One region of the Aeribacillus sp. FSL W8-0870 genome, then DNA from elsewhere that is predicted to be linked to it. Evidence: predicted binding sites of a transcription regulator. Region 1 holds the regulator's gene; each other region holds the start of a gene.
The links. Region 1 encodes Rex, which represses fermentation and respiration genes when NADH is low (regulators of the CRP and FNR family bind a similar motif). Its sites were predicted from a motif close to TTGTGAAATATTTCACAA; they were not measured.
Positions count from the first base shown of each region.

Region 2: NSU02_RS18945 (cytochrome c oxidase subunit 2A) is a predicted target of Rex. The motif match lies at 4,173-4,190, and genes of this name have one in related genera.
Region 3: NSU02_RS16105 (DoxX family membrane protein) is a predicted target of Rex. The motif match lies at 2,348-2,365, and genes of this name have one in related genera.
Region 4: NSU02_RS18690 (AtpZ/AtpI family protein) is a predicted target of Rex. The motif match lies at 3,499-3,516, and genes of this name have one in related genera.

Region 1 covers NZ_CP150165.1:435,541-441,600, forward strand. The annotation lists gene NSU02_RS02275 (ABC-F family ATP-binding cassette domain-containing protein) at 1-1,876, opposite strand, end outside; gene NSU02_RS02280 (redox-sensing transcriptional repressor Rex) at 2,188-2,829, shown strand; gene NSU02_RS02285 (twin-arginine translocase TatA/TatE family subunit) at 2,844-3,017, shown strand; gene tatC (twin-arginine translocase subunit TatC) at 3,040-3,786, shown strand; gene NSU02_RS02295 (YdiK family protein) at 3,879-4,082, opposite strand; gene NSU02_RS02300 (type II CAAX endopeptidase family protein) at 4,087-4,818, opposite strand; partial or broken gene NSU02_RS02305 (ISLre2 family transposase) at 5,045-6,060, opposite strand, start outside.
Region 2 covers NZ_CP150165.1:3,929,737-3,935,796, forward strand. The annotation lists gene NSU02_RS18920 (alpha/beta fold hydrolase) at 1-269, opposite strand, end outside; gene NSU02_RS18925 (cell wall hydrolase) at 615-992, shown strand; gene gerQ (spore coat protein GerQ) at 1,003-1,446, shown strand; gene NSU02_RS18935 (b(o/a)3-type cytochrome-c oxidase subunit 1) at 1,833-3,473, opposite strand; gene NSU02_RS18940 (cytochrome c oxidase subunit II) at 3,470-3,943, opposite strand; gene NSU02_RS18945 (cytochrome c oxidase subunit 2A) at 3,959-4,075, opposite strand; gene NSU02_RS18950 (DUF423 domain-containing protein) at 4,401-4,772, opposite strand; gene NSU02_RS18955 (YwdI family protein) at 4,852-5,157, opposite strand; gene speE (polyamine aminopropyltransferase) at 5,309-6,060, shown strand, end outside.
Region 3 covers NZ_CP150165.1:3,305,746-3,311,805, reverse strand. The annotation lists gene NSU02_RS16125 (thiamine pyrophosphate-requiring protein) at 1-154, opposite strand, end outside; gene NSU02_RS16120 (LysR family transcriptional regulator) at 301-471, shown strand; gene NSU02_RS16115 (LysR family transcriptional regulator substrate-binding protein) at 501-1,166, shown strand; gene NSU02_RS16110 (TerC family protein) at 1,270-1,983, shown strand; gene NSU02_RS16105 (DoxX family membrane protein) at 2,482-2,973, shown strand; T-box leader at 3,032-3,247, shown strand; gene proB (glutamate 5-kinase) at 3,305-4,432, shown strand; gene NSU02_RS16095 (glutamate-5-semialdehyde dehydrogenase) at 4,429-5,676, shown strand; gene NSU02_RS16090 (GNAT family N-acetyltransferase) at 5,737-6,060, opposite strand, start outside.
Region 4 covers NZ_CP150165.1:3,880,552-3,886,611, reverse strand. The annotation lists gene glyA (serine hydroxymethyltransferase) at 1-132, shown strand, start outside; gene upp (uracil phosphoribosyltransferase) at 320-949, shown strand; gene NSU02_RS18695 (S8 family serine peptidase) at 1,226-3,472, shown strand; gene NSU02_RS18690 (AtpZ/AtpI family protein) at 3,656-3,883, shown strand; gene NSU02_RS18685 (ATP synthase subunit I) at 3,886-4,269, shown strand; gene atpB (F0F1 ATP synthase subunit A) at 4,276-4,986, shown strand; gene atpE (F0F1 ATP synthase subunit C) at 5,056-5,268, shown strand; gene atpF (F0F1 ATP synthase subunit B) at 5,550-6,014, shown strand; gene NSU02_RS18665 (F0F1 ATP synthase subunit delta) at 6,011-6,060, shown strand, end outside.

The sequences.
Region 1 (6,060 bases):
GTTCCGTTAACATGACATTTTGATCATGAAGTTTTTGAGCTTTTTCATGATCTTGGTATATATTTGGATCGCAAAGCATTTCATTGTTTTCAGCGATCGCTTCTTCAATTTCTGCTATTTTGTTTTCAAGTTCTTCAATGCGGCGCTGTCTTTGCCGTTCCTTTTTTTTCAATATTTTTTCTTGTTCATAAGATAATTTTCCTTGTTTTTGCTCTTTGGTTTCGATAGTTGGTTCTTTCAACTGTTCAAGCTCGATCATCTCCGCTTTTTTTGCAATGTAATAATCATAGTCCCCGATATATTCGGCAATGCCTTCTGTGGATAATTCAAAAATTTTGGTCGCGATTTTGTTGATAAAATAACGATCATGCGAAACAAACAAGATTGTTCCAGGAAAATTTATCAGAGCGTTTTCCAATACTTCTTTGCTGTCGAGATCCAGATGATTCGTAGGTTCATCCATGATCAGAAAGTTAGCTTTTTTTAGCATTAATTTCGCTAAAGCGAGCCGAGCTTTTTCTCCTCCGCTTAAAGACGAGACGGTTTTCAGCACTTCATCTCCTGAAAAAAGAAAATTCCCTAAAACCGTTCGGATTTCTTTTTCTGTTTTTTCGGGATAGTCATCCCACAATTCATCTAAAACCCGTTTAGATGAAGACAAATCCGCTTGTTCCTGGTCATAATATCCGATTTGGACATTAGATCCAAACTGAATTTTTCCGCTCAGCGGCTTTAAGCGGTTGATGATCGTTTTTAATAAGGTAGATTTTCCAACTCCGTTTGGCCCTATTAAGGCAATTGAGTCCTTCCTGTTGATCGAAAAGTTAATATTTTTCACGATCGGAGTTTTTTGATCGTAGGAAAGGGACAAATCAATGGCTTTTAACACGTCATTGCCGCTTTGCTTTTCGATTTCGAAGGAAAAGCTGGCTGACTTCTCGTCCCCAGCGGGTCTGTCCAGTATTTCCATTTTCTCAAGCATTTTCCTTCTGCTTTGCGCACGTTTCGTTGTCGATGCTCTTGCTAAGTTTCGTTGAATAAAATCTTTCATCCGCGCGATTTCTTCTTGCTGTTTTTCAAATTGTTTTAATTCCCTTTCGTACGCTTCCGCTTTTTGTTTTAAATAAGCGCTGTAATTCCCAACATACTTCGTACAAACTGTTCGTGATATTTCATAAACAGTGTTGACAACGCGATCTAAAAAGTACCGGTCGTGGGAAACAATTAGAACCGCTCCATTATAATGCTGTAAATATTGTTCGAGCCAGTTTAATGTTTCCATGTCAAGATGGTTTGTCGGCTCGTCGAGTATGAGCAGATCCGGTTTTTTCAACAGGAGCTTTCCGAGTGCTAACCGGGTTTTTTGTCCTCCGCTCAAAACCGAAATTTTAGTTGAATAGTCGTAATCAGCAAACCCTAATCCATGCAGCACAGAACGGATATCCGCCTCATATTGATATCCGCCATTTTCTTTATATAAATGTTGGAGTGAATCATATTCCTTCATTAAGCTTTGCAAAGCATGAGAATCTCCAGCTGAGGAGATAGCTGCCATTTTTTGTTCAATATTTCGCAGCTCAGCTTCGATGTTCCGCAACTCTTCAAAAACGGTTAGCATTTCATCCCATATCGACTTAGTTGATTCTAATCCTGTGTTTTGTGCCAGATAGCCGATTGTTAAATCTTTTGGCTTCACAATTTCACCAGAATCAAAGGGCATTTCACCGGCAATGATTTTCAATAATGTTGATTTTCCGGCTCCATTGCGGCCTACAACGGCGATTTTATCTCCTGTTTGGATTTCCAGCTTAATATTCGATAAAATAAGGTCAGCACCATAATATTTTGTGATTTTGTTTAACTGCAATAAAATCATCCATAGTTCACCTCAATCTTTGCTAGAATAAGTGTAGCCTATATATTTGACTGCAGGCAACTGACCTGATGAACAAAAGGACAAGAAATTGTAACAATCGTTCAAAAGACACGAATAAAAAAATAGTGTATAGTTTTTATATAAGGAGAGTTTGGAGAAAAAACAAATAAAAAGAAATGTAGACGAAGAAGAAGATCAGGATGGAAGCGTTATCAGTCTGATATTGTTTCATACAGGCGAGCAGCCGCTTGCTAGAAAACATAGTTAAAAACAAAATTAGTCAGGTTGTTTTGGATTGCGAGGGATGAGCATTGAATCAAGATCAATCTAAGATACCGCAAGCAACTGCAAAAAGATTACCTCTATATTATCGGTTTTTGCAAAATTTACATGCCTCGGGAAAACAACGTGTTTCCTCTCAAGAACTGAGTGAAGCAGTAAAAGTAGATTCTGCGACAATTAGAAGGGACTTTTCATATTTCGGAGCGCTGGGCAAAAAAGGTTATGGATATAATGTCAATTATTTGTTATCATTTTTTAGAAAGACTCTTGACCAAGATGAGTTGACCAAAGTTGCCCTCATTGGCGTCGGAAATTTGGGAACAGCTTTTTTAAATTACAATTTTACAAAAAATAACAACACACAAATTGTTATTGCATTTGACATTAATAAACGAAAAGTAGGAATGAAAATTGGTGGAGTTCCAATTTATCATTTGGATCAGCTAGAAAGTGAATTGCCTGATGATGTGCCTGTTGCGATATTAACGGTCCCGGCAACCGCCGCTCAAGGAATAACGGATCGATTAGTGGAAAAAGGCATAAAAGGCATTTTAAATTTTACGCCGGCTCGCTTAAATGTTCCGGATAAAATTCGGATTCATCATATCGATCTATCTGTTGAACTTCAGGCTCTTGCATATTTTTTAAAACATTATTCGAATGAAGATTGAAGGAGTGATATTAAATGCCAACAATTGGAATTGGAAGCTTGCTGTTGATTGTATTTGCAGCTCTGCTTGTTTTCGGGCCGAAAAAACTTCCTGAGCTTGGAAAAGCTATAGGAGAATCATTAAAGGAGTTTAAAAGTGCCACGAAGGGCTTAGCAGACGATGATGAAGAAAACAAGAAAAATGAATAGCAAGAAGAATGGATGAATAATGATGAGCGAAAAAAAAATGTCCGTGTTGGAGCATATAGCGGAGCTTAGAAAACGGCTGATTATTGTAGTCGTTTTCTTTTTCGTTGCTATGATTACTGGCTTTTTCATAGCGAAGCCAATTATTGTTTTTTTACAGCAAACTGATGAAGCAAAGCAATTCGCCTTAAATGCTTTTCGTCCTGCAGATCCATTGATCGTTTATATGCAGATTACATTTATTATTGCTTTAATTCTAACTTTCCCTGTTTTATTGTACCAGCTTTGGGCGTTTATCAGCCCAGGACTGTATGAAAAAGAAAGGCGGGTCACATTAAGCTATATACCGTTGTCGGTTGCTTTATTTCTTTTAGGAATAAGCTTCTCTTATTTTATTTTGTTTCCTTTTGTCATCGATTTTATGGGGCGGCTTTCCAATGATTTAAACATTCAACAAATGATAGGAATAAATGAATACTTTCGTTTCCTGCTGCAGTTAACATTGCCTTTCGGACTGTTGTTTCAGCTTCCCGTTGTCATTATGTTTTTAACAAGACTCGGGATCATCAATCCGGCGTTTTTGGCAAAGGTTAGAAAATATGCGTATTTTGTATTGCTTGTTATCGCAGCGATTATTACGCCGCCTGAAATTGTGTCGCATTTAATGGTCACGATTCCGCTATTCATTTTGTATGAAATAAGTATCATTGTTTCAAGATTTGCTTACAAAAAAGCACAGTCTTCTCAAATAAAAGAATCAGATCAAAAGTAAAACCGATGGGCTGTTATAAACATATCCCTCTTGTGAAGACAGTATAGGCTTTTTTCCTACTGTCTACACAAGAGGGATAATATCATTACACCTCATCGGTTGTTTTTTGCTTTCCGAATTTTATATGAGAAAGTGAACATGCGGATGGAAACAGCAAAATCAAACGTGGCTAAAATCATTAAAATCATATTTGTAGCTGTCCACATACCATTTTCAGCATGATGAATTGCTAAATATGTAAATAGAACTCCCATGATAAAATAGAAGAGTCCCATGGAAACGGGATGAAAATTCATAATCTTAGCTGCCTCCAATAATGATTTGTATTTGTTCCATTTGCTTCATCATGTTTTCAATCTCATCATGATAAATTGTTTGAATGATGACTACGATTGTATTCATCATTGTATGGGCAAAAATAGGGACTAATATGCGTTTTGTTTTATAATATAAAAAAGCGAACGTAAACCCCATTGCTGTATAACGCAATAAAAGTTCAGGTTCCCCATGCACGATGCCGAACAATAGCGAGCTGACAAGCGCGCCGATCCAAAAATTCGTTTTTTGATAAATCACCCCGAAAATAATTTTTCGGAAGATAATTTCTTCAAGAATCGGTCCTATTATTGATGTGACAATAATCAAATAAGGCGTTGCTTCAATTAAATCCATAATAACTTGAGTATTTTCCGACATCGGATTAACTTTAAGTACATATATTTCAATATTGCCAACGATTGTTTGAATGAAAAAAGCTAAAAAAACTCCGAAAACAGCCCATATGGCAGATTCGCCGAAAGAAGCTTTTTCAATCCGGACATTATTTTTCCGTTCATGACGAAGGAGAAATAAAATAATGACGAACGCAGCAGTAAAACTTGTAATCGACCAATATGCTTGCGCTTGAAAAAGTCCTGCATTGAGATTTTCATCGTCGCCAACACCCAGTTCATAAAAAAGGGGAACTCCAATATAGGATGAGAGCTGCATAATGATGTACGTAATGATGATCCACCAATATTGATTTTTCACGAATAGTTCTCCTTTATAAAAGATTCATATGACTATTTTAACACACAATGTTTTAAAGAAAGAAAAACAATTTTAACAAGAGTCAGTCAAGACTTTGTGGGAACTTTTTTGGTTCGCTGAAAACAGGTGTAAGTCATAGATTGGCGAACCATTTTTTTGAATTTCATCCGTAAGCGCTTTCGGACTCTCATCCCTTGCCATGACAGACCGATATGTATACCTTTTTTTACCATCCCTTGAGTTCAGACAGGGCATGATAGATCGGAGTCCCGGACGATTGCTGTAAATATGGCTTGTTTCCGCGTTACCTCCGGAAGAAGACGGCGGACGCGTTGTTTCGCCTTGTTCACGATCGTCTGTTTGGTAGATGCCGTTTCCTCCGCCGGATGCGACGATTCTTCTCCGAAACGACGTCCGAAAAGACGAATCCCATCCATCCGGGCAATCATTGCCTTGAAAAACGTCCTGAGTCCCTTGTCTGTCCAACTGCGGCGGTATTTCACCCGATACGCCAGCTGGCTCATCACGCTTTCAGCCCTCCCCATCGGATACATGCCCGTTGTGTCCACTCCTTGCTCCTTCAGCCATTCCCGGTAATCACGGATGCATCCCGGCATCGATTCAATCCGGTGGATCAAGGCAGCCAGCTGTTGTTCTTTCGCTTCGTCCCCCAGCGTGCCGAGGGCGCTGTTCAGTTCCACAAGCAACCCCTCTTCATCCTGCTTCGCCAGCTTTTGCCGAATCGCCTGCCACCGTGGATGGCCCGAGAGGCATTGGCGCAACTCACGCGCCACGTGGAATCGATCCAATTGGAAGCAGACCCGTCCTTTGAAATACTCCTGGCACGCGGTAATCCATGGAGCGCCGTCCCCGTTGATGACAAGAAGATCCCGACACGGATCATAGGCATATTCGTTCATCAAAAATTCCTCGAAGCCTTCCCACACCTCCCTCTTGCCCTCATGGACGTAATGGCGCTGATTCACGAATTCGATCCGTGAGCCGTTGCGCTTCCACCCTTCGTGAACGGTCAGGATTTTGTCTTCCTTGGCCCGTTTTCCCTTCCCTTGGCGAGAGACAAACAGTCCATCGGCCTCCACAAACAGCACCCGTCCATATCGCTGGTCAACCGGGCAGTGCAGCGGAACTTCAGCCTCGAGCACCAACTGGCGGATCGCCTCATGGCTCATCACCGGATACCCGACCATCTGGGCAAGCGTATGAGCCGCTTTGCGATAGGAA
Region 2 (6,060 bases), 590 kb from region 1:
AATCTGTATTCTGCGCTCTGCGAGACAACGATACCTCCCATACTATGCCCGACAAGGTAAACCGATTCTTCAGCATCATCTAAAATGGAACATGCTTTGTCAGTATAGCTCTTTAGCGAAACTTGTGAAATTGGTGTCTGATCTGAACCGTGACCGGGTAAATCAATCGCATAAACGGTGTGTCCGGCTTTTTCAAGCAATGGGGTGACTTTTCCCAACACCATGCACCATGCCAAGCGCCATGGATGAATACATATGCTGCCATTCATGCCACTTCTCAAAATATGGGGCTGTCCAGAAAGTTAAAATCCACTGAAAATAAAATATCATAAGCATTGATATATCAGCGTTTCTAAAACATTAAAGAGACGTCTATAAGCCGGAAAATCGACTTATTATTAGACAGCCCCTCATACTTTATAAGCTTCTTTTTTTCTTTTACAGAACAAATGATGTCGGAATGGGAATTTTTCCGAATGTCATAAAAAAGACTTCGTCGTCATACATTGGAATGAAAGATTACTATTTAGGCAATGTCTTTTAAAAAAAGGCAGGTGAAAAAATGGCTGTAATTCCCACATACTGAAGAAGATGTAAAGCTATTGGCCAGATTGATGAGAGCTGAAGCAGAAGGAGACGGAGATTTAGGCATGCTTCTAGTAGGCAATGTCGGTGTCAACCGTGTCCTTGCAGATTGTTTAGACTTTAGGGATATACGCACCGTTCGCAGTATGGTGTTCCAAAGTCCTGGAGGCTTTGAAGCCACGCAGAAAGGATATTTTTATCAGGCTGCAAGGCAAAATGAAATAGACTTAGCAAGAAAAGTTTTGAGAGGAAACCGCTACAATCCTGCAGAAACCGCTTTGTGGTTTTTTAAGCCATATGGCGATTGCCCTGCTACATGGTATAACCAATATAACTCAGGTCGATATAAATCCCATTGTTTTTATTTTCCTGCACAATCTGCTTGCCCAAGCGTATACAGATTTTAGGAGGTTGAACATGAGCAACAAAAAACAGAACCAACGGCAGCAGCAGGGGTATCCAGTTCCTGCAGTTACTCCTGTACAGCCAACCTATCCGTACGGATTTTACGCGCCCAGCGGGTCTGTTATCGGCGCCCCTCCCTCAGCTCAACCAAGCGGCACCAGCGGTCAAGCTGTACCCGGAATGCTTCCGCTTGAAGAATCCTATGTCGAAAACATTTTGCGCTTAAATAAAGGGAAATTGGCCACCGTATACATGACCTTTGAAAACAATCCTGAATGGCCGGCGAAAGTATTTCGCGGCGTCATTGAAGCTGCCGGAAGAGATCATCTCATTTTAAGCGACCCGCAAACAGGAAGGCGATATTTATTGCTGATGGTTTTTTTGAATTACGTCACTTTCGATGAGGAAATCGTATATACATCCCCTCAAAGTCTCGCTTCTTATCCACCAAGATAAGAAAAACGCTAGACAGAGAGAGGCCGGTAGGAATGCTGCAAGACGCTTTATAATTTCTTGAACAGCGCCCTGCCCTTGTCTAGCTTCCTTGTCAAATAGACAGAAGTCTAAGCAGGACAGAAGTCTAAGCAGCCTTGCTTCTTTAATGAAGCAAGGTTATTCAGCTTTTCTATGAGCTTTTATTTTCATTTCGATCTTACTTATATAAATAAAAGCACTTAAATTTCAAAAACGGCCAATAAAGCTTTCTTATTTTCCCTTCGACTTAAAACGTATAATCGAGATTCAGAAAAAATTTCCGATTACCTCCCCCATTTCATCTAGGGCATTTTCCACACCCATAGCAATAAAAAAACCGGGCGTGAAAATTCCACGCCCAGTTTCTTCTACCAGAATTTAAATCCCGGTGAACTTGGTGCATTTTCAATGATATCGATGACCGGTACTGTATAAGCGATTACAATTAGCACAACAGACAGACCGATCCAAATTTTCCAATTTTCTAGAAGCAATGGCGTTTTTTCCGCATCTTCATGAACTTCACCAACTGGAAATTCTTCCGTTCCTTTTGGAGCAGCCACTGCCAAATTTATAACAATATAAAGAATCATCAAAATGGCAACGAATAAGATGGCTCCGCCAACCGCCATGATAGTTTGATAAGACATCCATTCCAACGCCTGCGGATGGTCTCCATATGTTGTATAAGCGGTCCGCCGAGGAGCTCCAAACAGACCAACTGTATGCATGGCTCCTGACATTAGGAACATACCGATGCACCAGAAAACGGTTTGAATGATCCCTAATTTATTTAATCGCGGTGTTAACGTTCTGCCTGTTAAATGAGGAACCAACCAATAGGAAATACCAAAAAACGTCAACGCTACAGTGGTGGCCACTGTTAAATGGAAATGTCCTGTTACCCATAAAGTGTTATGAACGACTTGGTTCATTTGGTTACTTGCATTAATGATTCCGCCTGCTCCGCCAGGAATAAAAACGAGCATTCCCATAAACGGTGCAAAAAAGCGAACATCTGTCCACGGAAGCTTTTTCACCCAGCCAAACAGTCCGCTGGCCCCTTTTTCTCTTCCGCTTATTTCAAATGTTGCAAACAAAGCGAAAGCTGTCATTAAAGATGGAACAATGACCATAAACGTCAACACAATTTGCAAAAACTTCCAAAACGGAGTGATCCCAGACTCTAGTATTTGATGATGGAAGCCGACTGGGATGGAAAAAAGAACAAACAGTACAAACGCCAGTCTTGCAAGCGAATCGCTGAAAATTTTCCCGCCTATTATTTTTGGAATGATGACGTACCAGCACATATAGGCAGGCAATAACCAGAAATACACTAATGGATGGCCAAAATACCAAAAAAGTGTTCTGCTTAACAGCACATTGATTTTATCGACTAACCCGAAGGACCAAGGAATAAACTGGAATAATACCGTTACTGCTACGCCCAATGTTGCTATGATCCATAAAATCATTGTGGCAACTGCCATAAAGCTTAATAGAGGAGACGGTTTTCCTTCATTTTTCTTTTTCCAGACAGCGTATTGGCTAAACATGCCAGCTCCGCTTACCCAGCTGCCGACTACAACAAGCGTCAGACCGATATAAAACCATGGCGATGCTTTAAGTGGTGCATAAAAAGTGTATAGAACGGTCGCTTTATTTAATAAGATCATAACCGTTGTAATCGCTGTTCCAATCGTCATAAGCCAAAAGCCGATCCAACCCGCCTTTTTGGCAAACGGAGTTAAATCACCTGTCGTCCGACTCATGGAAGCATATAAAAAACCAATGATAAAAAATGTTGTAAAAACAAGTGCCAACAAAACGCCATGAGCAGTCAAAAGCTGATAATACCCGATCCCTGCCGGAAGCTCAAGCGTTCCGCTTCTAACAAAAGCCTGCAATAACCCGGCAATCGCTCCTAAAAACAATGCAATATAACCAACTGCAATATGGGCGAGCGCCAGCTTTCCATCGTTTGGGTGAAGCGCTGTATTTTTCATGCTTTTGTCACCTCAATTTTCGTGCTCATCATTTGGTGCCCAGTACCGCAATATTCGTTGCAAATTATTAAATAGCTGCCGGGTTTATGGAATGTATGTGTAAGCGAATTCACATGTCCCGGGGTCACCATCATGTTTACATTTGTGCCAACGATTTCAAGGCCATGAACAACATCTTTGCTTGTCACGATAATATGAACTTTTGCTCCCTCCGGTATTTTTATGTCATTCGGCATAAAGGCAAAAGCTTGAGAAACTATAACAAGTTCGTATTCGTTGTCTCCAATTTTCTTTAAGCCTGGTTGATTAAACGGCTCTGTCGTGTCTACTTTTTGCGGATCCAATGTGGTCAGATCACTCGGCGGATGATGACCTTGTGCAAATGCACTGATGCCCACGATTGTTAAAAACATCACAAGCGTACCTATACCTATTAATAGCCAAACCTTTTCAAGTCTGTGCAAATGCAAGATGATCCCCCTCCTTTATAATCGTTGAATAAATAAGTAGTAAACTCCAAACCAAGAAAGTATTAAAAAAAGAGCCAGCATAAGAACGGATAAAAAAGTGCCAAATAACGAATATTCTTTCTTTTGAGCAATTTCCTGCTCTTTTTTATCGGAGATGAATTCTTTTGCCACCCATAACACCACCTTTTCTTCTTTTAAAAAAATTGTAGTTTAGCTTACGTTAGTCAATCTGTGAAAAAAATCACATTTTCCATAGTACTTTTTGACAGTATGTTGAACAAAAAAACATTGCATTCACACTGAATCTTCTATCATTAGGAAGCTAGGAGCCAAAATGAACGGGACACATTTTTGGATAAAGCTCTGGCTATGACCTTTGAATCGGTTAAGAAGGTCACCCTTTCATTTCTTTGCACAAAAAAACGCCTGTCCCGATATAGTAGACAGACGTTTATATTTACATATATTTAACTGCAGCAACAGCAAGAAGAACCCATGCAATTAAAAATGAAATGCCTCCAAGCGGCGTAATTGCACCTAACACTTTGATCTGCGTCACACTTAATATATACAGGCTTCCGGAAAACAGGAGAATACCGATGAGCATCAGCCACCCGGCCCAATTTGCATAGCCTGCCTGCGGATGCTGCTGCAAAAACAGAGCCGTGACAAAAAGGCCTATCGAATGGAACATTTGATATTGTACACCTGTTTGCCATGTCTCCAAATATTTTTGCGGAATTTTCCCTTCCAAACCATGGGCGCCGAATGCTCCTAAAGCTACAGACAAAAAAGCACCGACGGCTCCAAGAATGAAAAATATTTTCATAATCTTCACCCCTTTTCCCTTCATCTTACCTTATCGTCCGTTTTTTTTAAATGAAGATTTTACAGATGACAAGATTTTGTTAGAAATCAAAAATAGATTCTCCATTTGCATCGTCTTCGACCAACAAACGTTCTTTCATTGTCAGCGTTTTGCTGTTTGCATTTCCGATCATTTTTTCCAGCTCTAATGGAGTTATTTCACTTTCGCTTTTTGGCTCTTGAATAGCTGAAAAATCATAATTTTCCTCTTGTTGATCCAAAATAACATCACATAAAGAACGGATGACAAGAAGCCGGGCTTTTAGATCATGAGGTGTTCCTGCTGCCTTTGCCTTTTTCAGTTCCTCCTCCAATTTTCCTATTATGCTTGAGACCGGTATATTCAACTCCTATCGCTCCTTATTGAAAGATAATGATCTTGCTTTTTTTATCATATTTGATTTTTTCCTTATTGACAAACTTGTCTGCTTCATTCACTTTTCATAACAAACTTGTTACAATAAGTAAGGAATTTTTGAGCACAAGGAGGGCCTGCAGATGGACAATCAATATTTGCAAACAATAAACGGCGATTTATGGTTAACAGAAGATGAAAGAGAAAATTTAAAAATCAGCTATAGAATCAAAGAAGTGCTTTTTTCAAAGCAATCCCCTTTTCAACATGTTATGGTATTGGATTCATATGATTTTGGCCGCATGCTAGTGCTAGATGGAGTTGTGCAAACCACTTCTATTGATGGGCATATATATAATGAAATGATTTCCCATGTCCCGCTCAATCTCCACCCAAATCCGGAAAAAGTGCTGATCATCGGCGGCGGAGACTGCGGTGTTGCCAGAGAAGTATGCAAATATGATTCAGTGAAGGAAATCGATATGGTGGAAATTGACGAGCTTGTCGTTTCCGCATGCAAGGAGCATCTGCCTGAAGTGTCAGGAAACTTAAGCGACCCGCGCGTAAATTTCTTATTTATTGACGGCGTGAAATATGTAGAAAACAAACAAAATGAATACGATGTGATCATTGTTGACTCTTCTGACCCGATTGGACCGGCAGAACAGCTGTTTTCAAAAGATTTTTATACCAACCTATATAAAGCGTTAAAAGACGATGGCCTCATGGTATGCCAAAGTCAATCGCCTGTTTTCCACTTGGATGTTTTAAAACGGTCTTATAGCCATATTCAATCTTTATTCCCGATTACAAAACTATACACAGCTGTTGTTCCTACATATCCGGGAGGACTATGGAGCTTTACAATCGGATCGAAAAAATATGAAGATGTAAA
Region 3 (6,060 bases), 1.2 Mb from region 1:
TGATTTTCGGAAAATCAATTCCCTCTTTTTCAGCTTCGGCAAGGGCTTCAATAATGGCAGGGTGATCGCTTCCTAGATTTGAAAAAATAAAGGAAACATCAGCTTCTTGTAACGCTTCTAAAAGTGCCTTGCTTGTCGTATATCGGCTGGTCAAACAACACACACCCTTTCAACATAATTTAGATAATTAATACTAGTCAGATAATTCCGTAATCAGAATTGTACTTGAAAAGAAAAGATAGTACAATACTATAATAACTATCATAATAATAGAAAATATCTATAGAAAGGAGCTATAAAATGGAGTTCCGTCTTTTGCATTATTTTGCAATATTGAGTCAAGAGCTGCATTTTACGAAAGCTGCAGAAAAGCTGGGGATTACGCAACCAACATTAAGCCAGCAAATTCGCCTTCTTGAAAACAGTCTTGATACAGTTCTTTTTCGAAGAATGGGGAAAAAATTGAATTAACGGAAAGCGGAGAGATTTTACTTGAACATGTGAAAAAAATTTTTTCTGAAATTGATCAAGCAAAAATTAAAATACATGAATTAAAAGGATTGAATCGCGGCCATTTAAAAATCGGATGTGTTGGCAATCATCATCTTTATTCTTCCTTGCTTACGTTTCACTCACAGTTTCCAAATATAAAACTCTCTGTTTACGATCTAAAAACGGAAGAAACGTTAGAAAAAATAGTCAAGTCTGAGCTCGATATAGGGATTGTCTATTTACCAGTTCATCATCCGCAAGTAGAGGTTATTAAATGGTTTTCATTAGAGTTTTTTGCCATTGTATCCCTTGATCATCCTTTAGCTGAAAAAAATTTAATATATTTGGAAGAGCTTCAATCGTACCCGATCTTTTTATTGCCCGAGCAATATGTTCTTAGACAGACGATCGATTCATTTTGTAATAAAGAAGGCATTAAGTTAAACCCAATTGTGGAATTGTCGGATACGTATTCGTTGTTAAAGATGACGCTTTTACATAACGGAATTACGATCCTGCCAAAGCTTTATGTTGAAAACAGCCCGGAGTTTTCTGTCAAGCTTTTGAAAATTGCAGACGAACTTCCGCGTAAAGAGGTTGCAATTATTTATCGAAAAGGTCTTCTTTCTTCCACTGCCATTCGAACATTTATCCAGCAGCTGACAAGGAGATGACTCATTTTAATTTTTAAATAGGTAAAATATTGGATTTGCTTTCAAAGGAAGGTAGGGATAGAATCTATACGTATACATTTTTTAATAGAGGAGCGAATAACAATTGGATTTATTTTCAGTTGGTATATCTATTTCATCTGACGCCATCATTGCCTTATTAAAAATTATTGCAATCGATATTATTTTATCCGGCGATAACGCAGTTGTAATTGCAATGGCAACGAGAAATCTGCCGAAAGAACAGCAAAACAGAGCTATATTCTGGGGGACTGGAGGTGCGGTCGCATTACGGATTTTGTTTGCATCCGTTATTGTTGTCCTGTTGAAAATCCCATTTGTCAACATTGTCGGCGGATTTTTGCTGCTTTGGATTGCTTATAAAGTTTTGGTAGATGACGGAGAAGCTGCGCATGTCCAATCTCAAAGCAGTCTGCTTAAAGCTATTCAAACGATCATTCTTGCAGATGCCGTCATGAGTTTGGATAATGTGGTTGCAGTAGCAGGTGCGGCACACGGCCATATCGGCATGATTGCGGTTGGAGTTTTGATCAGTATTCCAATTATGATTTTTGGATCAAAAGCGATCGTAAAATTAATGAACAAATTTCAATGGATTGTATATGTTGGATCTGGAATTTTAGCTTGGACCGCCGGTGAGATGATCTTTAAGGATAAACATATTGAACAATGGTTTCACATCCAAAACTTGTGGATCGAATATTTACTTATCGGAATTATGACATTGATTGTGTTAGCGATCGGTTATGAGAAAAATAAGCGTGCAGAGAAAGAAAATAAATTGCAGCATAGTGCTTAGCAGGCGGCTGTTGAAACGGCGCCTGTTTTTTTATGAAAAGAAATTCCACGTTTTAATAGATTTAGTTATGTCTAAAATTTTTGTTATCGGCAAATATGCACACTTCTGTAAAATGACGGTTTCTTTTACAACAGCTCTAATTTGCATGTAAATTCGAGGGATCGTTCTTGTGTATAAGCATTCATCGTCCAGAGAAGGTGAGTGCTTTTTTATTTTATCCACAGATATTTCAGACAATTCACAACTTATACACATTATCCATACTGTTTTTGTGGATATTATGTAACTGTTGGAGCTTAAGAAGCTGGATTTTTTTCATAAAATCCTACTATGAATGTGGATAACTATAGTAATTGTTAACAATTTGTGAAATATTTCACAAATATATTGAAGTTAAATTCAGAAAATTATATATTGAAATTGAAGAGGTTAGTGAAATATTTCACAAACTTCTTCGAAAAATAAAAGTGAAAAAACAAACAAAGGAGATGGTTGAAGATGGAATGGCTGAAAGGTCCAAAAATGGCGGTTGTCTGGGCGGCTCTTAGAATTTGGCTCGGTTATCAATGGTTTGTCGCGGGAGTCGAAAAGCTGGGTGGATTTGATGCGACAGGATTTTTAAAAGGGGCGATTGCTAAAGCAACCGGAGAACATCCGGCCGTTCAAGGATGGTATGCAGCGTTCCTTGAAAACTTTGCTCTTCCGAATGTAGAACTTTTTAATTTTATTATTCCAATTGGAGAAGTGTTAGTTGGCATCGGACTGATTTTGGGGTTGTTTACAACTCCTGCATTAATTGCTGGTGCGTTTATGAACTTGAATTTTATGTTAGCTGGAACAACAAGCACGAATCCGATTATGTACACTGAAGCAATCATTTTAATGGCAGTAGGTGCAGCTGCGTATTATTGGGGAGCTGACCGGTTTATCCTGCCGTATTTGAGAGATAAATTTACAAACAAAAAATTCAATCAACAAGCAAATGTTTAAATGCAGCAATCATCTTGACTTTTAAAAATTTTTGAAACATAATTTTAAAAAAAGTATATTTTCGGCGTTGAAAGGGGCCAGTAAATAGACTTTAGGCGAAAAAGAGAGTGAAACCCTATGGCTGAAAGGTTTCATCGCTGATAAGCTATTGAACCTACCCCTGGAGCTGTCAGGCTCATAACCTGACCGTATCCTTCGTTACAGGCTAAAGGGAGCACTAAACTAGTGCTAAAAAAGGTGGTACCGCGGATATAGACTCATATTCGTCCTTTTTCGAAAGGATGATATGAGTCTTTTTTATGACTGTCAAGCAATGAAGAGGTGTTTTTTAGTGAGGAAAAAGCGAGTGGTCGTAAAAATAGGAAGCAGTTCTTTAACAGATGACAACGGGGGACTCAGCAAAGAAAAGCTGCACGAGCATGTTGAAGCGATTGCTAGATTGAAGGAAGCAGGGTATGAAGTAATTTTAATTTCGTCAGGAGCGGTATCAGCAGGGTATGGAGATCTTGGATATCCTTCTAGGCCTGTGACAATTAGAGGAAAACAGGCGGCTGCGGCAGTGGGCCAAGGGCTGCTTATCCAGGCTTATACAGAAGCATTTAAAAAATACGGCATTGTATGTGCCCAGCTTTTGATGACAAGGAGCAATTTTCAGCATAAAGAGCAATATCAAAACGCATACGCCACCTTATCGGAGCTTCTAAAGCGGCAAGTGCTCCCGATCATCAATGAAAATGATTCGGTTTCGATTGAGGAATTGACGTTTGGAGACAACGATATGCTGTCAGCTCTTGTGAGCGGATTATTGCATGCCGATTTTCTTATTATTTTGACGGATATTAACGGTTTATATGAAGAAGATCCTACCAAAAATCCGAATGCGAAACGATTTGATTTTTTGCCGGAAGTAACAGATGAATTAATTGAACAAACAGAGGCAACATCCGGTTCGAAAGTTGGAACAGGTGGCATGAAATCAAAGCTCATGGCGGCAAAAACGGCACTTGCCCTCGGTGTATCCGTATTTATCGGGAAAGGTCAAGGAAAAGAGAAATTAATAGAAATTTTAAATGGGAACGGTGACGGAACATATATTGGCAAAAACGATTTAAGTGCTGTTCGTAATTCAAAAGCATGGATTGCTCTTCATTCGATCATATCTGGTGATGTGGAAGTCGATGATGGAGCAGTAGCGGCTATTTTGAAGGAAGGGAAATCGCTCCTTCCTGCTGGCGTTAAGCGTGTCAGCGGCAACTTTCAATCCGGAGACGTGGTGCAAATTTTAAACAAGGAACAAAAGCTGATCGGAAAAGGCATAGTCAATTATTCATCTGAAGAATTAAAAGAAATTATGGGCATGCCGAGTCAAAAAGCGATGGAAATGACAAAGCGCATACATCCTGAAGTGGTTCACCGTGATCAATTTGTAGCGATAACGAGTAAGGAGATGATGATATGAGTGAAGTGTTAACAAAAGGGAAGCTGGCAAAAGAAGCTGCTGCCAAACTGGTTGCAAAGACTACTGAAGAAAAAAACAACGCATTATCAATCATCGCTGAACAATTGCAAAAAGAAACGCCTTATATTTTAAAAGAAAATGAAAATGACATTGAAAATGGGAAAGCGAATGGTTTATCCGACGCTCTAATTGACCGTCTTCTTTTAAACGAAGAACGAATTAACGGAATGATTGAATCGTTAAGACAATTGATTTATTTGCAAGATCCAGTTGGGGAAGTGCTGGAAAGCTGGACTCGTCCGAACGGTTTACAAATCGAAAAAGTTCGGGTGCCGCTCGGAGTTGTTGGGATGATTTACGAAGCCAGACCAAATGTGACAATTGATGCCTCAAGCCTTTGCTTAAAAACAGGGAACGCTGTTCTTCTTCGCGGCAGCTCATCCGCATTGCATTCAAATATGGCGATCGTAAAGGTGATACGAGAGGCGTTAGAAAAAGCGAATTTTCCTGCCGACAGTGTACAGCTTCTGGAAGATACCAGCAGGGAAACGGCAGCGGAAATGTTCAAATTAAATGATTATTTAGATGTGCTAATTCCTCGCGGAGGGAAAAATCTGATTAAAACAGTTGTTAAAAATTCATCTGTTCCTGTGTTAGAAACGGGCGCAGGCAATTGTCATGTGTTTATTGATGAATCAGCAGACAAAAAGATGGCGATTGATATAACTGTAAACGCAAAAACACAAAGACCTTCCGTCTGCAATGCAGCCGAAACTCTTCTCATCCATGAAAATTGGAATAAGGAGTATATTCGCGAGCTCATTGAAAAGCTCGAGGAGAAAAATGTGGAGTTGCGAGTCGATCAAGCATTGTACAATGAATTCCCGCATTTGAAATTAGCGACAGAAGAAGATTGGGAAACGGAATATTTAGATTATACAATGGCAGTGAAACTTGTTTCGAATGTAGATGAAGCAATCGAGCATATTAATCGTTACGGAACAAACCATTCTGAGGCAATTATCACAGAAAATGCCGCAAATGTAGAAAAGTTTTTCAAATTAGTTGATTCCGCAGCTCTTTACCACAACGCATCGACGCGCTTTACAGACGGATTTGAATTTGGGTTTGGCGCAGAAATCGGGATCAGCACGCAAAAGCTCCATGCCAGAGGACCGATGGGACTCCCTGCACTGACTTCTACAAAATATATTATTAAAGGAAGCGGACAGATTAGAGAATAAGAAATGATAAAAAAATGGAAGCAGACATCTTGATTCGTTCGGATGTCTTCTTCCAATTTTTTATGCTTCCTTCAATCTGCTTTCTTCGTCTGTCATGAAACCGTTTCGTTTTGTATACAGTGTGTACATATCCTTTGAAATTTCAAAGATGTTGTATAAGTTTTTGTTTTCAATATGGGGAAGCTGACGAGATTCATCGGCAAGGGAGACATATGGAAGCTTCTGCGCGGCTTTCATGGAACGTTCATTGTCTTTCCGTATTTTCATAAAGATCGTTTGAATTCCAAATTCATAAAAAATCTCTTGAAAAAAAGCGTCCTTAGCAAGCTGATTATATCCTTTACCATGGTACGGCTTGCCGAGCCAAGTTCCGAGAAATCCCGT
Region 4 (6,060 bases), 640 kb from region 1:
GAAGAAATGGATGAAATCGGATCGATTATTGCATTTGCATTGAAATTCCATCAAGACGAAGTTAAATTGGAAGAAGCGAGAAAACGGGTGCAAGCTTTAACAGAAAAATTCCCGCTCTACCCAAATTATTGAGGAAATATTGAGTGTTCGAAGCCACATGCTTCGGACGCTTTTTTTTATTTTAATTTTCTGCCTCTTAAAACTATTTAAAATGGATTTCATCGTTTGGAATGTTGTCGAAAAAGGTTGATGAAAATGTTGAAACTCAAAAATTTTTTCTGTAAAATCTATTGAGGCAAAAGAAAAGGAGATGTGAAACTTGGGCAAAGTGTTTGTATTTGATCACCCGTTAATTCAGCATAAGCTATCCTATATTCGCGATAAAAAAACCGGAACAAAAGAATTTCGAGAGCTTGTGGATGAGATTGCTACATTAATGGCGTTTGAGATAACACGAGATCTTCCGCTGGAGGAAGTGGAAGTAGAAACCCCGGTAGGAGTAGCGAAAACAAAAATCTTGTCAGGAAAAAAACTTGGGGTTATTCCCATTTTACGTGCGGGGCTAGGAATGGTTGACGGCATTTTGAAACTGATTCCTGCCGCAAAAGTCGGCCATATCGGGTTATATCGGGATCCGAAAACATTAAAGCCTGTAGAATACTATGTAAAACTTCCTTCTGATGTGGAAGAGCGGGATTTCATCGTTGTTGACCCAATGCTGGCTACCGGCGGTTCAGCAGTTGAAGCAATAGAGTGTCTAAAAAAACGCGGTGCAAAAAATATCCGTTTCATGTGTCTAGTAGCTGCTCCTGAAGGGGTAAAAGCAATGGAAGAAGCTCATCCAGATGTCGATATTTACATTGCCGCACTTGATGAGAAATTAAACGACCATGGCTATATCGTACCAGGTTTAGGAGATGCAGGAGACCGTTTATTTGGTACAAAATAACAGGAGAGGGCGAAGTGAAGTGCCCTCTCTTTCTTTTTTGTATAGTATGAAAAATTCATTAATATAAGGAGCTGTCCAGAAAGTCAAATCCCCATTTGAAAACACAAAATCATAAACATCGATATATCAACGTTTCTAAAACATTAATGGGCGTCAATAAGCCGTAAAAACGACTTATTAAACAGTTCCATCAATTTCTCACTTTTCCCTTAAAACGACTTTTTTCATGCAATAAACTGATGTTCATAGCGAACAATAAGTGCTGAGGTGATAGAAATGGGAAACCCTTCAGTACGAATTTGTTTGCTTTTTGTCTTCATTTTCCACGTTTTTGATGTAACTGCTTTTGCAAAGACCTTCCCCGAACATCCGCAAATCCCTGAAGAGAATGCTGATGAACAAGTCACAATGATCATTGTTTTGTCAGATCAGAACCTTTCAAAAATAAAAGAGTTGATTCAAAAAAAATATCCGGAAATAAACATTTGCTGGGAATATAAAAAAACGTTTACCGGATTTTCCGTAAAAGGGAAAAAAAGAGACCTAGATCAGCTAGTAAAAGAGCCTTACATTGAACATGCAGAGCCTGTAACGACTTTTCAAGCAACGGTTGAAGAAAGTGTTCCTTTTATAGGCGGCATCGATGCACGCGGCTATTTTGACGCGAAGGATGAAAGATTGACGGGAAAAGGAGTGAAAGTAGCTGTTATAGATACGGGGATCGACTACAACCACCGAGATTTACAAAAAAATTATCAAGGCGGATTTGATTTTGTAGATCAAGACAAAGACCCAATGGAAACAGTCGCGAAAGACAATTCGAGGACAATTCACGGCACTCACGTAGCAGGAATTATAGCCGCAAATGGAAAATTGAAAGGGGTTGCTCCGGATGCCTCCATCATTGCCTATAGAGCGCTTGGCCCTCATGGATACGGGACGACAGACCAAGTTATTGCAGCGATTGAAAAATCGATTGAGGATCAGGTAGATATCGTAAATCTTTCTCTTGGCAATGATGTGAACGGCCCGGATTATCCGACAAGCCTGGCGTTAAACCGAGCCGTTGAAGAGGGGATAACTGCAGTTGTATCAAGCGGAAACTCTGGTCCTAACATTTGGACCGTCGGTTCGCCTGGCACTGCAAGCAAAGCAATTTCCGTCGGCGCATCGACACCGCCGCTTGACGTAAAGTATTTAACCCTTTCAGGATTTCAAAAGAAAATGCCAGCTGACTCTTTGTTCAATTCTGCCCCTTGGACAACAATTAGAGGACGAATAGAATATGCAGGCTTAGGGGAGAAAAAAGACTTTAAACCTTCTGTTAAAGGAAAAATAGCCTTGGTGAAGCGCGGGGAAATCACGTTTGCCGAAAAAGCGAAAAATGCAAAATCAGCCGGAGCCCAAGCGTTGATTATTTACAACAACATGAAAGGGAGATTTACCGGCAATTTAGAAGAAAAATTGGACTTTCCTGTTGTCTCCATCTCAAAGGAAGATGGCGAATGGCTGCGCAAACAATTGAATGAAAAATCGTTCATCAAAACAACCAGTCGGATAGAACAAGATCGCCTCGCACCCTTTTCATCAAAAGGGCCGGTAACAGTCACATGGGAAGTGAAGCCCGATCTTGTCGCGCCTGGTGTAGCAATTGACAGCACAATACCTAAAGGGTATATGGCTCTTCAAGGAACAAGCATGGCTGCTCCGCATATAGCAGGTGCAGCGGCATTGATCAAACAAAAGCATCCAGATTGGTCGCCGGAACAAATAAAAGCAGCTATGATGAATACTGCTAAACCGCTTTATGATCAAAATGGAAGGCTGTACAAGGTGTTTGAGCAGGGGGCGGGAAGAATCGATATTTTATCGGCTGTTCAGACAAGAGCTCTCATTTATCCGGCATCTCTATCATTCGGTCAATTTCACAAAAATATCGGCAGGAAAAAGAAAGAGATCACGTTAACTCTTGAAAATCTCTCCGATCAAGAAAAAACGTTTGTTTTTTCTAAACCGCATTATCAAAAAGGGGTTCAATGGCAGCTCCCTATTTCCGTAAAGGTTCCTGCTAACGGGAAAAGAGAAGTATCCGTCTCGATTGATGTTGCACCAAAATCATTGAGGGAAGGATTGTATGACGGGACTCTTGTTGTAACAGCCGGCAGCCAGACAATCCGCCTTCCATATTTATTCGTTGTTGGCGAACCGAATTATCCAAAAATCATGGGATTTGAATTTGGGCTTGCCGATCAAGGGAATATGTACCATTATGAGCTTTATTTGCCGCAAGGGGCGGATGAATTCGGGATTGCCCTGTATGATCCGGACACTTTAACATTCAAAGGCTTTTTAGACTGGCAAAGAAATATTCCGGGAGGTTTGTTGAAAAGAGACATTTCCGGGCAATTTAAGGACATTCCAAACGGCGTTTACAAAGCGCTTATTTTTGCAAAAAAAGACGGGGAAGAAAGCAGCTATGAAACGACAATCATTTTAGATAAAAAAATATTAAAAAGTCAATAGAAGCACCAAAAATATTTGTGAACAAATTGTGATATTCTTAACAAATAGCTCAACTTTTGACGTGAAACAGATTGACATTGATTGGTGCCTATTGTATGCTAAACGGGGTGGGATGATAAGGTTTTCAACAGCCTTTTAACATAATGAAATATAAGGTAATTTTATATTGTGAGGACATACCCAATGCGGCAAAAAGAGCACCATCCGCTCCGAGCATACGCTTTAATGACCGCCATTCTTTCCTATTTGGCAGGGTCAGTGCTCGTTGGGATTTTTGCAGGAAGATGGCTTGATCGACATTTGCATACAGAACCCGTTTTTTTGATCATCGGTCTTCTAATTGGACTGGCTGCGGGAATAATTGCGATGCTGAGATTAGTCCAACATTTTTTTCAGGAGAATGAACGGTAACTATGGATCGTATAGAAAAATTGTTTGTGCGCAGCAAAAAATATTTGCTGTTTTTGCTTGCCATCTATGTGTTAGCGTGGGGGTTTACTCCTTATCAAGATATTTTCCTCGGTCTTGCCCTTGGTACAAGCTTTAGCCTCTATAATTTATGGATACTAGTGCGTAAATCAAAGCAAATACAGCAAGCAATTGAAGAAGGCCGTACAGCACGTTCGCTTGGAACGGTTTCAAGGATGGCAGCCGCAGGATTGGCGGTATTAATCGCACTCAAATTCCCTGAACATTTCCATTTAATTAGCGTGGTTATTGGTTTAATGACAATATATATTGTCATTATGATAGATTCTATTCTATACATTTGCGGACAAGCTTGGGAAGAGAGGTGAATTTTGTTGGGTCACGAAGCGCCGATAGTAAAATTATTAGGGCTTGAATTTAATTTGTCCAATATTTTGATGATACTTGTTTCTAGCGCAATTGTATTTATCATCGCCGTATTGTCGACCCGCTCTTTGGCAATGAAGCCAACGGGCATGCAAAACTTTTTGGAATGGGTCATGGATTTTGTGAAAAACATTATTAACAGCACGATGGACTGGCAGACAGGCGGCCGATTCCTTACATTAGGAATGACGCTCATCATGTACATTTTTGTTTCCAACATGCTTGGTCTACCATTCGCTATCGTTGTTGACCATGAACTTTGGTGGAAATCGCCTACGGCTGATCCTACTATAACGCTGACACTGGCCATTTTAGTCGTCGGTTTATCGCATTATTACGGGATTAAATTAAAGGGCTTTTCCGCCTATGGAAGCGACTTTTTCAAGCCACTGCCGTTTTTGTTCCCGCTTAAAATTATTGAAGAGTTTGCAAACACGTTGACGCTTGGTCTTCGTCTTTACGGTAACATCTATGCTGGGGAAATTTTGCTAGGTCTGCTTGTCAGCTTGGCAACTAGCGGAGCATTTGGCTTCCTCGGGGCAATTATTCCGATGATGGCGTGGCAGGCATTCAGTATTTTTGTAGGTGCAATCCAAGCTTTTATCTTTACAATGTTGACAATGGTTTATATGGCGCATAAAGTTAGCCATGACCATTAAAAATAAATGACTTCATCATTATGTTTGTGTAAAAAATTATCTTTAAACAAATAAAGGAGGACTTTATTCATGAATTTATTAGCAGCTGCAATTGCAATTGGTTTAGCGGCACTTGGTGCTGGTATTGGTAACGGACTTATCGTATCTCGTACAGTAGAAGGTATTGCACGTCAACCTGAGGCGCGCGGTATGCTTCAAACAACTATGTTTATCGGGGTTGCGTTGGTTGAGGCGATTCCGATTATCGCGGTTGTTATTGCATTTATGGCTTTTGGTGCATAATTCAAAAATTTCAAAAGAGCCTTGCCCAGATTGGTGTTGGAAAAAGGCTTTTTAGAAGTGCATGCAATCAATTTGCGTGAAGTCCGAATCGAAAGGACAGCAAGTGAAAAAGAGGAAATGGCGAAGTTTTTTAAGCATCTTCGCCATTCCTTTATGTTGTGAATGGTAACAGAGTCCCAATATAGCCGGTAGTTGGAAAACGGAAGTTTTGAAGGGAGTGAAACGAAGCCGTGTTAACAGTTGAATTTGCCCTCGGAGCTGGAGGCTTCGCAGCAGGAGATATGCTCGTTCAGCTCGTTGTATTTTTAGTTTTGTTAGCATTGCTCAAAAAATATGCTTTTGGTCCGCTTATGGGCATTATGAAACAGAGGGAAGAATTTATTGCAAATGAAATAAACGCTGCGGAAGAAAAGCATGCGGAAGCCAAAAAGCTTGCCGAAGAGCAGCGTGAGCTATTAAAGCAAGCCCGCATCGAAGCACAGGAGCTTGTTGAAAATGCGAAAAAACTCGGCGAACAGCAAAAAGAAGATATCATCCAAGCGGCTCGTGCGGAGGCAGAAAGACTGAAAGAAGCAGCCAAGAAAGAAATCGAACACGAAAAAGAGCAAGCCGTTGCTGAATTGCGTAATCAAGTGGCATCATTATCCGTTCTTATTGCTTCTAAAGTGATTGAAAAAGAATTGAATGAGGCTGAGCAAGAGAAGCTGATCAATGATTATATTAAAGAGGTAGGAGAACAGTTATGATTGGCGGAGTGGCAAAGCGCTATGCGTCAGCTCTTTTTCAAATTGC